Regions from separate parts of the Mesorhizobium sp. P2_H9 genome, predicted to be linked through region 2. Evidence: predicted binding sites of a transcription regulator. Region 2 holds the regulator's gene; the other holds the start of a gene.

Region 1 (7,165 bases), on a different contig from region 2:
GAGATTGACCATGACCACACAGAACCGACAGATAGCCCTGATCACTGGCGGGAGCCGTGGATTGGGACGCAACACCGCGCTCCACCTTGCCCGCAAGGGCGTCGATGTGGTGGTCACCTACCGTTCCCGCGCCGATGAGGCGCAGGCGGTGGTGGCAGAGATCGAGGCGGCGGGCGGCCGCGCCGTGGCGCTGGCGCTGGATACAGGCGCTGTCGCAACCTTCCCAGCCTTCGTCGAGGAGCTGAAGCGCACATTGAGTGAGACCTGGCAGCGCGACCAATTCGATTTCCTGGTCAACAATGCCGGCACAGGCCTGCGCAAGACCATCGCCGAGACGGCCGAGGATGAGTTCGACACGCTGGTCAACATCCATCTCAAGGGCGTCTTCTTTCTCACCCAGGCGCTGCTGCCGCTGATCAAGGATGGCGGCCGCATCATCAATATATCGAGCGGGCTGGCACGCTTCTCGGTGCCGGGTTCGTCCGCCTATGCGATGATGAAGGGCGGCATCGAGGTGTTCACACGCTACCTAGCCAAGGAACTCGGTATGCGCCGGATCACCGCCAACACGGTAGCACCCGGCGCGATCGCGACCGACTTCAACGGAGGCCATGTGCGCGACGACGCCGACGTCAATCGCGTCGTGGCCGGGATGACCGCACTCGGCCGTGCCGGAGTGCCCGACGACATCGGGCCAATGATCGCCTCGCTGCTGTCGGAGGACAACCGCTGGGTCAACGCCCAGCGTTTGGAAGTGTCGGGTGGGATGAACATCTAGCCATCGGAACACCTTCAATTATCCCCGCGTGTCCTGCGCCCGCTGTTCCGCCGTTGCTGGCCGGCGCAGTGGGCATATTTCGTGGCAAAGCCAATGGCGAGTGGCGCGTCCCAGCGACAGCCAATCGCGCAAAACAAAATTTCGCTCCTCATCGTGCCGCTACGCGCCTTGACTCCGACTGGCCGCGCGCCTATTTCACCGCCACGTTAGCACTCGCCTTTGGTGAGTGCTAACTCATACGTCCGGCGCCGCCGGATGGAGGAACTGTTCTCACCGTTCTCATTCGAGGAAGAAAAAATGGCAAAGTCGAAGTTCCGCCCGCTTCATGACCGCGTGGTCGTTCGCCGGGTCGAATCCGAATCCAAGACCGCCGGCGGGATCATCATCCCGGATACGGCGAAGGAAAAGCCGCAGGAAGGCGAGATCATCGCCGTTGGTTCCGGCGCCCGCGACGAAGCCGGCAAGCTGGTCCCGCTGGACGTCAAGGCTGGCGACCGCATCCTGTTCGGCAAGTGGTCGGGCACCGAAGTCAAGCTCAATGGCGAAGACCTTCTGATCATGAAGGAATCCGACATCATGGGCATCATCGGCTGATTATCGGCCTCACCGTCAACTGAATTTCGGGCTTGATCCCAAGTCCCTGCCAGGAGCTAAAACATGGCTGCCAAAGACGTAAAATTCTCCCGCGACGCCCGCGAGCGCATGCTGCGCGGCGTCAACATCCTCGCCGACGCAGTGAAGGTCACGCTCGGCCCCAAGGGCCGCAACGTCGTCATCGACAAGTCGTTCGGCGCCCCGCGCATCACCAAGGACGGCGTCACCGTCGCCAAGGAAATCGAGCTTGAAGACAAGTTCGAAAACATGGGCGCGCAGATGGTCCGCGAAGTTGCTTCGAAGACCAACGACATCGCCGGCGACGGCACCACGACCGCGACCGTTCTGGCGCAGTCGATCGTCCAGGAAGGCCACAAGGCGGTTGCCGCCGGCATGAACCCGATGGACCTGAAGCGCGGCATCGACCTCGCCGTTGCCGACGTCGTCGCGACGCTGATCAAGAACGCCAAGAAGATCAAGACCTCGGAAGAGGTCGCCCAGGTCGGCACCATCGCCGGCAATGGCGACTCCTCGGTCGGCTCGATGATCGCGGAAGCGATGCAGAAGGTCGGCAATGAAGGCGTCATCACCGTCGAGGAAGCCAAGACCGCCGAGACCGAACTCGAAGTCGTCGAAGGCATGCAGTTCGACCGCGGCTACCTCAGCCCCTACTTCGTCACCAACGCCGACAAGATGGTTGCGGATCTGGAAGACGCTTACATTCTCCTGCACGAGAAGAAGCTCTCCAACCTGCAGGCCATGCTGCCGATCCTCGAGGCTGTCGTGCAGACCTCGAAGCCGCTGGTCATTATCTCGGAAGACGTCGAAGGCGAGGCTCTGGCCACGCTCGTCGTCAACAAGCTGCGTGGCGGCCTGAAGATCGCCGCCGTCAAGGCGCCGGGCTTCGGTGATCGCCGCAAGGCCATGCTGGAAGACATCGCCATCCTCACCGGTGGCCAGGTCATCTCGGAAGACCTCGGCATCAAGCTTGAGAACGTCGGCCTCAACATGCTCGGTCGTGCCAAGAAGGTGTCGATCTCCAAGGAGAACACCACCATCGTCGACGGCGCCGGCAAGAAGGCCGAGATCCAGGGCCGCGTTGCCCAGATCAAGCAGCAGATCGAGGAGACCACCTCGGACTACGACAAGGAGAAGCTGCAGGAACGTCTGGCGAAGCTCGCCGGCGGCGTTGCCGTGATCCGCGTCGGCGGTGCGACCGAGATCGAAGTCAAGGAAAAGAAGGACCGCGTCGATGACGCCCTCAACGCGACCCGTGCGGCCGTCGAAGAAGGCATCGTTCCCGGCGGCGGCGTCGCCCTGCTGCGCGCTTCGCTGACCATCAAGGCAACCGGCGCCAACTCCGACCAGACCGCAGGCATCAACATCGTGCGTCGCGCTCTGCAGGCTCCGGCCCGCCAGATCGCTGCCAACGCCGGTGCGGAAGCATCGATCGTTGCCGGCAAGATCCTTGAGAACAAGGGCGCGACCTTCGGCTACAACGCCCAGACCGGCGAATATGGTGACATGATCGCCATGGGTATCGTCGATCCGGTCAAGGTCGTTCGCACCGCTCTCCAGGACGCGGCCTCGGTCGCCGGCCTGCTCGTCACCACCGAAGCCATGATCGCCGAAGCTCCGAAGAAGGAAGCGGCTGGCGGCGGCATGCCTGGCGGCATGGGCGGCGGCGGCATGGGCGGCATGGGTGGCATGGACTTCTAATCCACGCTTCCATCAGCCTTCAGATACGGAAAGGGCGCCGAAAGGCGCCCTTTTTGTTTTGAGGTCGAGTTGTTAGGCCTCAGACGGCGACATCGGCGCGTCGCCGCACTTCTCCTGCAGCCAGCACTGCGGTTTCGATCAGGGCAGCGACTTCATCAGCCACGGCCTGCAGCGGGGCGCGGTCGCGGGTGGCGCGGGCGATCACCATCAGCCCTTCCAGCGATGATTCGACGAGCAGGGCCAAAGCGTGCGCGCGGCGCTCGGGCACCCCTGCCCTGACGAAGGCCTGTTGCAGCAGACCTATCCATTGCACGAAGGCCGAGCGGCACAATTCGGCCAGTTCCGGCACATCGGTCGGCGAGTCCAGCACAACGGGAGCGATCGGGCAGCCGAGCGAAAATTGGTTGTCTTCCAGCATGCGCCCGACCGCCTGGTAGATGTGGTGGACGGCGACCGCCGGGTCGGCTTCGGCGGCCAGCGCCTCACCCAGCCTTTGCGTCACCCCGGCGACGCTGTCGCGCGTCACCTCGATGACCAACTGGTCCTTGCCGCCGGGAAAATGGAAGTAGAGCGAGCCTCGCGGCGCCCCGCTGGCGCTCAGAATGTCGTTGAGCGAGGTGCCGTGATAGCCGCGCTGCCTGAGCAGCAGCGCCGTCGTCTCGAGTATGCGGGTGCGGGTGTCGTTCGCCATGTCAACCTCTGTCAGCAGTCAGCATTATAGGCCTTGCGGAGAATATGACAATCGGTCTACATAATATGTAGACCAGTCTACATATATTTGAGGAGATCGACATGCAAAGCTACCGTCTTGAAGGGTCCGGCGGGACCGAATGCCTGGTGATGCACGACGAGGTGCAGCCGGAGCCAAAACCGCATGAGATCGTGGTGCGTGTTCACGCCACCTCGCTCAACCGCCGCGACACGATGATCCTCAAAGGCACCTATCCTTTGCCGCCGCGCCAGGGTGTCAGACCGCTGAGCGACGGCGCCGGCGAAGTTGTCGCCATTGGCGATGCCGTGACCCGCTTTGCCGTCGGCGACCGCGTCACCGGCAGCTATTTTGCCCGCTGGATCGATGGCCGCATCAATGCCGGGCTGATCGACCAGCTCGGCTGCACATTGGACGGCATGCTGGCCGAATACGCCGTACTCGACGAACAATGGGCCGCGCGGCTGCCCGACCATCTCGACTGGCATGAGGCGGCAACGCTGACCTGCGCCGGGCTGACCGCCTGGAATGCGGTGACCGGCGCGGGAATTCCGAAGCCTGGCCAATGGGTTCTGGTCATCGGTTCGGGTGGCGTCTCGCTGTTCGCGCTGCAGTTTGCCAAGCTGCTCGGCTGCCGCGTCGTCGCCGTCACCTCGCGCGCCGAGAAGGCGAACAGGCTGCGGGCGCTGGGCGCCGACCTTGTCGTCTCCAGCACGGACACGCCGGAATGGGGGGCGGCTGTCCGCGAACACACCGGCGGCATCGACCTCGTCGTCGAGACCGGCGGCCCGGCGACTTTCGCGCAGTCGCTGATCGCCAGCACACTTTACGGGCACATCGTGCTGCTCACGCTGCAGGATGCCAAAGGCGGCTCGATCCAGCTGCCGGCAGCGCTCTACCAGCGCAGCCTCGCCACCATCAGCCGCCTCTTCGTCGGCAGCCGAACCAACCTCGAAGCCATGCTGCGCGCCGTCTCGATGCATCGCCTGAAGCCCGTCATCGACAAGGTCTTCCCCTTCACCGAGGCCGGCGATGCCTACCGCTATTTCCAGCAGGGCGACGTCTTCGGGAAAGTGGTCATCACCGGCGCCTGATTTTTTGACCCAGAAACAACGGAGAGCAGACATGACAATTCGTGAAGCCTCGGCCGAGTGGCAAGGCACGCTGAAAGAGGGTTCGGGCCGCTTGCGGCTCGGCAGCGGCGTGTTCGAAGGCGCCTACTCCTTCCCGTCGCGGTTCGAGAACGGTCCGGGCACAAATCCGGAGGAACTGATCGCGGCAGCGCACGCCGGCTGCTTTTCGATGGCGCTGAGCGCCATACTCGGCAGGGATGGATATGTGCCCGCGCGCATTCGCACCGTCGCCAAGGTGCATCTCGGCTCGACCACGGCCGGGCCGACGATCACCCGCATAGAGCTCAAGACACAAGCCGAGATTCCGGGCCTTGGGCCTGAAGAATTCGAGCGCCTTGCCCAGACGGCGAAGACGACCTGCCTCGTCTCGCGGGCCTTGGCCGGCGTGGCAAGCATCGCGCTCAGGGCGGAGCTTGTCGCACCCGTCGGAGCGGAAACATGAGATCAGGAGATTTGAGATTAAACAGGAGAGCATCGTGGACATCCATCCGGACGACCAATCCCGTGAGACGGCCGAGATCATGCGGCGTTTCAACGACGTGTTCCAGCGGCACGATCCGTCGGCACTCGCCGAACTGGTGGCCGAGGACTGCGTCATCGAAAACACCGTGCCGGCGCCGGACGGCGCCCGCCATGCCGGCCGCGAGGCCTGCGTTGGGCTGTGGTCAGCGGTCGCCACCCAGGCCGGAACGCGCTTCGACCTCGAGGAGACCTTCGTCGCCGGCGAACGGGCGACGATCCGCTGGCGCTATTTTCGGGCCGACGGCAACTCCATCCGCGGCGTCAATTTGATGCGCGTCGCGGATGGGCGCATCGTCGAGGCGATGGGGTATGTCAAGGGATAGCGCCTAGAGCCTGTTCCATCCCGATAGAATCGGGATGGGGCTCTATCTTCTTGTTTGAGCATGATCTTTTCCGAAAACCGGATTCCACTTTTCGGGGTCATGCTCTTGAAACGCTACCGGTCCGCCAGCGCCAGTTTGGCACCGAGCATGACGAAGGCGCCGGCGAAGGTGCGGCGCATCCAGGTCAGCACCATCGGCCGCGACACGACATGGCTGCGAATCGAGGCTGCGAAGATGCCGTAGCCGACAAAGACGACGAAGGTCAGGAGCATAAAGACGCTCGAGAGCTCCAACATCTTCGACAGCGCGTGCGGTTCGGTGGTGCTGACGAACTGCGGCAGGAAGGCAAAAAAGAAGATCGACAGTTTTGGGTTGAGGATGTTGATCAGGATGCCGGAGGTGATCACCTTGCCGGCCGAGCGCGGCGCGACATTTTCCTCGACGCTCAGGCCACCCTTCTCCTTCAGCGTGTTCCAGGCCATGTAGAGCAGATAGGCAACGCCGAGATATTTCAGCGTTTCGAAGGCGACAGCACTTGTGTGCAGCAGTGCCGCCAGGCCAGTGATGGCGGCGGCCATATGCGGGATAATGCCGAGCGTGCAGCCGAAAGGGGCAATCATCGAGGCCCGCGCCCCGCGCGAAAGGCCGGCGCTCAGCGTGTAGAGAACACCGGTGCCGGGCGAAGCCACGACGATCAGCGACGTCAACAGAAATTCGATGCTCACGGATGGTTCCTCCGACGCGCCCTGCCCGGCGGGAAGGTATCGGGCCGGACGGTGGCGCACAAGACGGAGGCGAAAGGCCGCTAGACTGGCAGCCCGTGCGCCTTGCGCGCCATCAGGCAATCGTCGTCGCCGGGCATGCAGGCGCGGCAGACATCGGGGCGGATCTCGTAGATGCCGCAAGCGGTTCGTTTGCCAACCTCGCCGGTGAGTGCCGAGCAACGCACGCCGTCGCAGCGCATGCCGGATTCGTTGGCGGATACATATTTTGCCGGGATACGGTCGAGCTGCGCGTCATCCTCTGTGGAGAAGCGCGGCCATTCGGCCGAATAGGAACAGCAGGCGCCGCAGCTCTGGCAGTCAAAGATTGCGACGGGGTTGGCATCCTCCCGCGGCGATAAAAAATCGGCGGCGGCGGCCGGGCCAAGCAGCCCGGCGGCGATGGGATTGCGGTCCGCGTCCTTCGGCAACGAGGCTATTTCTTCTTGCCGGCCTTGCCCTTCGACGGCGCCGCCGGCGAAAGAAACAGATCGGTCGAGGTCTCGGCGGATCCATCCACCGGCTTCACCGCCGCCGGCTTTTTGTCATTGGCGGCCGGCTTGGCCAACTTCACGGCAGCAGGCGCCGTCGGCTGGTCCTTGGCGGAAAACTTGATGGCCATGTCA
Region 2 (7,165 bases):
CGGCGCCCCAGGCCGCACCCAGCGGCATTGACTTGGCCCAGGCGTCGAGGCCGCCCTTGGGCCGCTTGCCCATGCCCTCGGCGACGTTCGAACCGGAGCCGACCGAGAGATAGAGCGTCTTGCCATCAGGCGAGAAGGCGATGTCGCGGGTCCAGTGGTGGCTCGAGGGAATGTTGGCTACGACGGTTTCCGGCTGGCCGGAAGCCTTGAGGTCGCCGTCGCGATAGGCAAAGCGAACGACGCTGTTGCTGTTGGCGACATAGACCCATTGCGGACTGTCTCCCTTGGGATAGAAGGCGATGCCATAGGGCTGGGTGAGGCCGTTGGCGAAGATCGCCTCCTCGGCGGGTTTGGCGCTGCCCTGCGTGAGACGATAGACGCGGATCTGGTTGGCCCTGCTGTCGGCGACGAAGAGGTCGCCATTGGGCGCGACGCGCACGACGCGCGGGCTGGCGATGCCTGAGGCGATCATCTCGGCCGAAAAACCCGGCGGCATCTGCGGCCTGGCGCCTTCCGGCCGGTCCGCCAGGCCGGCGCCATTGGATGCGGATTCGGTAAGGAAGGGCGCCTGCAGATCCTCAGGCAGGATCAGGCGCCGCACGCCCGGCCTGTCGTCCCTCCAGTCGCCAAAGGCGGCTTCGCCTTTCAGCAGCGGCTGATCCGCTTGGGCAAATGCCGCCATGGCGAAAAACAAGGCGGCGGAAATAGCCGTCGGACCGGCAAATCGCATCATGCTGAACTCCATGGCTTCACCTCGACACGGCGAAACGGGTGGGCTCGTCGGTCGTTCCGCATCACACGGGGTGTTGAAGGGATCGAGACTCAGTTTCCGGCGGCGTAGAAATCGTCGTCGAGGCGCTTTTCCAGCTCGACGAGATCGGCCGGCAGCGGCAGGCCCATGGCCCGCATTTCCCTCAGCTTCTCGCGCAGCTGTTCCTGCACCTCATGCTGATCCTCCGGCTGGTTGACCATCTCTTCGAGCAGCAGGCTGATCTGCGCCTTGATCTCTTCGAAAGCCATTGTTTTTCTCCTTGCGCAGCCTTGCCATGAGGCAACTTGATATTCAGGTCAGGCCGACCTCACCTGAATATCAATACACCTCAACGGAGCATGCGCGATATCAGCTGCGCCGTATAGTCGACCATTGGCACGATGCGGGCGTAGTTCAGCCGGGTTGGGCCGATGACGCCGAGCGCGCCGATGACGCGGGCGTCCTTGTCGCGATAGGGCGCGACGACCAGCGACGAACCCGACAGCGAAAACAGCTTGTTTTCCGAGCCGATGAAGATGCGCACGCCGGAGCCTTCTTCGGCGAGGTCGAGCAGCTGGATCAGCCCGTCCTGCGTCTCCATGTCCTCGAACAGATGCCGCAGCAGCTCGATCTCGGCGTGGGCGGTGACATTTTCGAGCAGGTTGGCGCGGCCGCGGACGATGAGCCGCGCCGGCAGGCCGCTGTCGGCGCCGGCCCAGACCGCTAGGCCTTTCTCGACCAGATCCTGCGACAGCGTGTCGAGCGCCGCCTTGGTCTCTTCCTTGACGCGGGCGATCTCGACCCGCGCCTCGGCCAGCGTGCGGCCGCGGATGTGGGCGTTGAGGAAGTTGGAGGCTTCATGCAACTGCGAGACGGTGACGCCGGCGGGCAGGTCGATGACACGGTTTTCGACGTCGCCGTTCTGCGACACCAGCACGGCCAGCGCCTTGGTCGGCTCGAGCTGGATGAATTCGATATGCTTGAGCGCCACTTCGTTCTTGGCGGTCAGCACCAGGCCGGCGCCGCGCGACATGCCGGACAGCATCTGGCTGGCTTCGGTCAGCATGTGTTCCAGCGTCGCGCCCGAGCCGGAGGCGCGCACCTGCGCCTCGATGGTGCGGCGCTCCTCGTCGGAGAGATCGCCCAGTTCCATGAAAGCATCGACGAAAAACCGCAGCCCGGCCTGGGTCGGCAAGCGACCGGCGGAAATGTGCGGAGCGTAGATCAGGCCGAGATGCTCGAGGTCGCTCATCACATTGCGGATGGTGGCCGGCGACAGCGACGATGGCAGGATGCGCGACAGGCTGCGCGAGCCCACAGGTTCGCCGTCCTTCAGATAGGAATCGACGATGCGCCGAAAAATATCGCGCGAGCGCATATCAAGCGACTGCAGCGCGGGCGACAGCAAACTGGGTTCGGCAACTGCCTTGGTCATTCGAGCCAAAAACCTCCGGCTAAAGGATATAGACTTCACCGGCGCCCGCGCAACCCGGTGTCTGTGTCTCAGATCACTCGGTGTCTGTGCCAGATCACCCGGCGCCTGTGTCAGGTCGCCCGGCGCCTGTGTCAGGTCGCCCGGCGCCTGTGTCAGGTCGCCCGGCGCCTGTGTCGGCCATTTTCCTTTGCGCCATGGGCCCCATGCGGTTACAAGCCGGCCACGATTCCGAAAAACATAGGAAAACAGCCTGAATGCGCCCTTCCAAACGCCAATTCGACGAAATGCGCGCCATCTCCTTCGAGCGCGGCGTCTCCAAGCACGCCGAAGGCTCGTGCCTGGTGAAGTTCGGCGACACGCATGTGCTGTGTACGGCGAGCCTTGAGGAGAAGGTGCCGGGCTGGATGCGCAACTCCGGCAAGGGCTGGGTGACGGCCGAATACGGCATGCTGCCACGCTCGACCGGCGAGCGCATGCGCCGCGAGGCGTCCGCCGGCAAGCAAGGCGGCCGCACGCTGGAAATCCAGCGTCTGATCGGCCGCTCTTTGCGCGCCGTGGTCGACCTGCAGGCGCTGGGCGAACAGCAGATCACCGTCGACTGCGATGTCATCCAGGCCGACGGCGGCACCCGCACCGCTTCGATCACCGGCGGCTGGGTGGCGCTCTACGACTGCCTGCGCTGGATGGAAGCCCGGCAGATGGCCAGCGTCGCCAAGGTGCTGAAGGATCATGTCGCGGCGATCTCCTGCGGCATCCATGACGGCCAGCCGGTCATCGACCTCGATTATGTCGAGGATTCCTCGGCCGGTACCGACGCCAATTTCGTCATGACCGGCAAGGGCGGCATCGTCGAGATCCAGGGCACGGCCGAGGGCGAGCCTTTTTCCGAGGATCAGTTCGCGGCGCTGATGGGCTTGGCCAAGAAAGGCATCCAGCGGCTGGTCAGCCTGCAGCAGATGGCTGTGGCGTAACCTTCGGCTTCACGATGACCCCCGCCGCCATCCTGGAATCAGCCCTCTACGTCACCGATCTGGCGGCGGCCGAAGCGTTCTACACCGACATCCTCGGCCTCGATCTGCTCGGCAAGGTCGACGGCAGGCACATTTTCTTCCGCTGCGGTTCCGGCGTGCTGCTGGTCTTCAATGCCGAGGCGACGAAAGTCCCGCCGGCGCCCGATGCGCGGCTGAAGGTGCCGCCGCACGGCACGGTTGGCGACGGCCACCTCTGCTTTGCGGCAAGCGCTGCCGAGATCGCCCGCTGGAAGGCGCATCTCGAGGCGAAAAAGATCGCCATCGAAAGTGAGTTCGAATGGCCGCAAGGCGGCCGCTCGATCTATATTCGCGACCCCTCGGGCAACTCGATCGAATTCGCCGAGCCAAGAATCTGGGGCCTTTGATGCATTCTCTCGATGGCAAGAAGATCGTCGTTGCCAGCCATAATGCCGGCAAATTGCGCGAATTCGCCGATCTGATGGGGCCGTTCGGCTTCGAAGCGAAATCGGCCAAGGACTATGGCCTGCCGGAGCCGGACGAGACCGGCACCACGTTTGAGGAAAACGCCTACATCAAGGCGCTGGCCGCGGCCAAGGCGACCGGCCTGCCGGCGCTGTCGGACGATTCCGGCCTGTGCGTCGATGCGCTCGACGGCGCGCCCGGCGTCTACACCGCCAATTGGGCCGAGACGCCGGATGGTTCGCGCGACTTCGGCATGGCCATGCAGCGCACCGAAGTGGCGCTGCAGGAAGTCGGCGCGGCTCTGCCGGAACAGCGCAAGGGCCGCTTCGTCGCCGTCATTTGCCTGGCCTTTCCCGACGGCGATGCCGAGTACTATCGCGGCGAGGCCGAGGGAACGCTGGTGTGGCCGCCGCGCGGCGAGCTCGGCTTCGGCTACGACCCGGTGTTTTTGCCCAATGGTTTCGACAAGACTTTTGGCGAGATGAGTGCCGAGGAAAAACACGGCTGGAAGCCCGGCCAGCCGACCGCATTGTCGCACCGCGCCCGCGCCTTCCAGAAATTCGCCCAAGCGCGACTTGGTTCGGAATGATTGGGTCCGGCATGACCATGCCCCTCGACCGCAGCCCCGGCTTCGGCGTCTACATCCATTGGCCGTTCTGTGCGGCCAAGTGCCCCTATTGCGACTTCAACAGCCATGTCCGCCACCAGCCCGTCGACCAGGAGCGTTTTGCCCGCGCCTTCGAGACCGAGCTCAAGACCATGCGCGAACGCACCGGACCGCGCGACGTCACCAGCATTTTTCTCGGCGGCGGCACGCCGTCACTGATGAAACCGGAAACGGTGGCGGCGGTGCTGGACGCGGTGGCCAAAAACTGGACGGTGCCCGATGGCATCGAGGTGACGCTGGAAGCCAATCCGTCCTCGGTCGAGGCGGAGCGCTTTCGCGGCTATCGCGCGGCCGGCGTCAACCGGGTGTCGCTCGGCGTGCAGGCGCTGAACGACAAGGATTTGCGTTTTCTCGGCCGCTTGCACAATGTCGATGAGGCGCTGCATGCGATCGGGCTGGCGCGCGAAATCTTTCCGCGGCTGTCGTTCGACCTGATCTATGCGCGGCCCGGCCAGACGCCAGAGGCTTGGGCATTGGAGCTCGAACAGGCGATCGGCCACGCCGCCGACCATCTGTCGCTCTATCAGCTGACGATCGAGGAAGGCACGCCGTTCCACGCGCTGCATGCGGCAAAGAAGTTTGCCATTCCCGACAATGACCACGCCGCCGACCTCTATGCGCTGACGCAGGAAATCACCGCGGCGCACGGGCTGCCGGCCTATGAGATCTCCAACCACGCCCGGCCAGGCGCGGAAAGCCGGCACAACCTCACCTATTGGCGCTATGGCGAATATGTCGGCGTCGGCCCCGGCGCGCATGGCCGCTTCATCGAAAACGGCCGCCGCACAGTCACGATCGCCGAGAGAATGCCGGAGACCTGGGCCAATCTGGTCGAGGCCAAGGCTCATGGCGTCACCGGTGGCGAAATCCTGACCCGTTCGGAGGAGGCCGACGAGTTCCTGTTGATGGGCTTGCGGCTCGCCGAAGGCATCGACCTGTCGCGCTACGAAGCGTTTTCCGGACGCAGCCTGTCGACGGCGCGGCTGACGGTACTGCAGGACGAAGGGCTGGTGGCGCCGATCGGCAACGCCCGGCTGCGCGCCACGGCCGCCGGCATGATCGTGCTCGACGCCGTGGTGGCGGATCTGGCGAGATAACCCCTTTGAAAAACGTGCTCTTCGTCTGCAGCCAGAACCGCTTGCGCAGCCCGACTGCCGAGCAGGTGTTTTCCAAGCGCCAGGATATCGAGGTCGCATCGGCGGGAACAAACCACGATGCCGACACGCCGCTGACGCATGAGCTGGTGGCGTGGGCCGACATCATCTTCGTCATGGAGAAGGCGCACCGCACCAAACTGCAGAAGAGATTTAGGGACAGCCTGAGCAAGGCCCGGGTGATCTGCCTCGACATCCCCGACGACTACGAATTCATGGATCTGGAGCTGATTGATCTGCTGAAGGCACGGGTGTCCAGGTATCTGGGCTAAGGCGTTCTAGAACCGCCATTCCGTGCATATGGCGCCTAGGCGTCGTGTTTGTGGCGGCGTTTGGTGCGGTCTTTTTCGGCAAGCGCCTCCCCAGGCCGGACCTGCTTGGCAGTGCCCTTGTCGCGGCGGATATGCTGGTCGGCAATAGGATGCGGCGGGACGCCTTCCCTGGTGGTTTTCGTTTCAAGACGGGTGATGAAAATATCGAAGCGATTGGGCATCGTCCGGTCAGTGCTCCGTCGTGCTGTCGGGTTCGTTGTCGGAAAGCCTGATCTCCGCTGCCGGCGCGCGCGGGACAGGCTTTTGCGACTGTCTGTTGCCTTTTTCGCTCGGCACGCTGTCCTTCGGCGCGGCAAAGCGCTTGCGGCCGGCATAGTAGGGCTCGAAAACGTCCTGGATCTTCAGGCTGTCCATCCTGTCCTCCTCCTCAGAGACTCAGGGGGTAAATTCGCCGGGCTTGGTTTCGTTCCCCACTGTGGCAAAGGCATGGCGGCCACATTACATCGCGGTCACGTTTTGCAACCGCGCCTGCTCCGTGCCAAACAGGGTAAACGCATTCGAAATATCAGGGGCACTGGTGACCGGTGATACGGCAAAACGCAGCTATGTGATCGGGCAGACCGAGATATCGGTCCGGCCGCTGCAGCCGGCGCTCTATCTGGTGGCGACGCCGATCGGCAATCTCTCCGACATCACGCTGCGCGCGCTGGAAACGCTGGCCGCCGCCGACGTCGTCGCCTGCGAGGACACCCGGGTTTCGCGCGTGCTGCTCGACCGCTATGGCATTCGCCGCCGCACGTCAGCCTATCACGAGCACAATGCCGGCGAGGCCGGGCCAAAACTGATCGCGGCCCTGCAGGCCGGGCAGAGCGTGGCGTTGATCTCCGACGCCGGCACGCCGCTGATCTCCGATCCCGGCTACCGGCTGGTCGGCGAAGCCATCGACCACGGCATTCGCGTCGTGCCGATCCCCGGCCCGTCGGCACCGCTTGCCGCACTGACGGCGTCCGGCCTGCCGTCCGACGCCTTCCTGTTTGCCGGTTTTTTGCCCGTCAAAACCGGACAGCGGCTGACCAAGCTGGAGACGTTCAAGGCAGTGCCGGCGACGCTGATCTTCTTCGAATCGCCGCGCCGGCTGGCCGAGACGCTGGTCGCCATGGTGGACGTGCTGGGCGGCGAGCGGAAAGCCGCGATCGGCCGCGAGCTGACCAAGACCTTTGAGGAAATGCGCACCGGCACATTGCAAATGCTGGCCGACCACTATGCGGCGGCCGACACGCCGAAGGGCGAGATCGTCATCTGCGTCGGGCCCGCTGAGGCCAAGGCCGACCAACCCGCCGATATCGACCGGCTGCTGCTGTCGCTCGCCGCCGAGATGCCGGCCTCAAAGGCAGCGGCGGAAGCGGCGAAGATGACCGGCGGTCAGAAACAG

What was found. Region 2 encodes HrcA, which represses chaperone genes, less so after heat shock. Its sites were predicted from a motif close to GTTAGCACTCNCNNNNNGNGAGTGCTAAC; they were not measured.
Region 1: groES (co-chaperone GroES) is a predicted target of HrcA. The motif match lies at 984-1,012, and genes of this name have one in related genera.

What each region holds. Positions count from the first base shown of each region.
Region 1 covers NZ_JBFUFX010000005.1:196,801-203,965, forward strand. Annotated here, with positions in the region: gene AC1DXN_RS11125 (SDR family NAD(P)-dependent oxidoreductase) at 11-778, shown strand; gene groES (co-chaperone GroES) at 1,076-1,372, shown strand; gene groL (chaperonin GroEL) at 1,436-3,091, shown strand; gene AC1DXN_RS11140 (TetR/AcrR family transcriptional regulator) at 3,171-3,782, opposite strand; gene AC1DXN_RS11145 (zinc-dependent alcohol dehydrogenase family protein) at 3,884-4,894, shown strand; gene AC1DXN_RS11150 (OsmC family protein) at 4,926-5,375, shown strand; gene AC1DXN_RS11155 (nuclear transport factor 2 family protein) at 5,392-5,778, shown strand; gene AC1DXN_RS11160 (LysE family translocator) at 5,892-6,503, opposite strand; gene AC1DXN_RS11165 (YkgJ family cysteine cluster protein) at 6,584-6,970, opposite strand; gene AC1DXN_RS11170 (hypothetical protein) at 6,976-7,161, opposite strand; gene AC1DXN_RS11175 (hypothetical protein) at 7,163-7,165, opposite strand, start outside.
Region 2 covers NZ_JBFUFX010000021.1:39,509-46,673, reverse strand. Annotated here, with positions in the region: gene AC1DXN_RS29315 (PQQ-dependent sugar dehydrogenase) at 1-733, opposite strand, end outside; gene AC1DXN_RS29310 (hypothetical protein) at 823-1,020, opposite strand; gene hrcA (heat-inducible transcriptional repressor HrcA) at 1,101-2,186, opposite strand; gene rph (ribonuclease PH) at 2,441-3,157, shown strand; gene AC1DXN_RS29295 (VOC family protein) at 3,172-3,582, shown strand; gene rdgB (RdgB/HAM1 family non-canonical purine NTP pyrophosphatase) at 3,582-4,229, shown strand; gene hemW (radical SAM family heme chaperone HemW) at 4,241-5,404, shown strand; gene AC1DXN_RS29280 (low molecular weight protein tyrosine phosphatase family protein) at 5,410-5,733, shown strand; gene AC1DXN_RS29275 (hypothetical protein) at 5,769-5,954, opposite strand; gene AC1DXN_RS29270 (hypothetical protein) at 5,962-6,147, opposite strand; gene rsmI (16S rRNA (cytidine(1402)-2'-O)-methyltransferase) at 6,311-7,165, shown strand, end outside.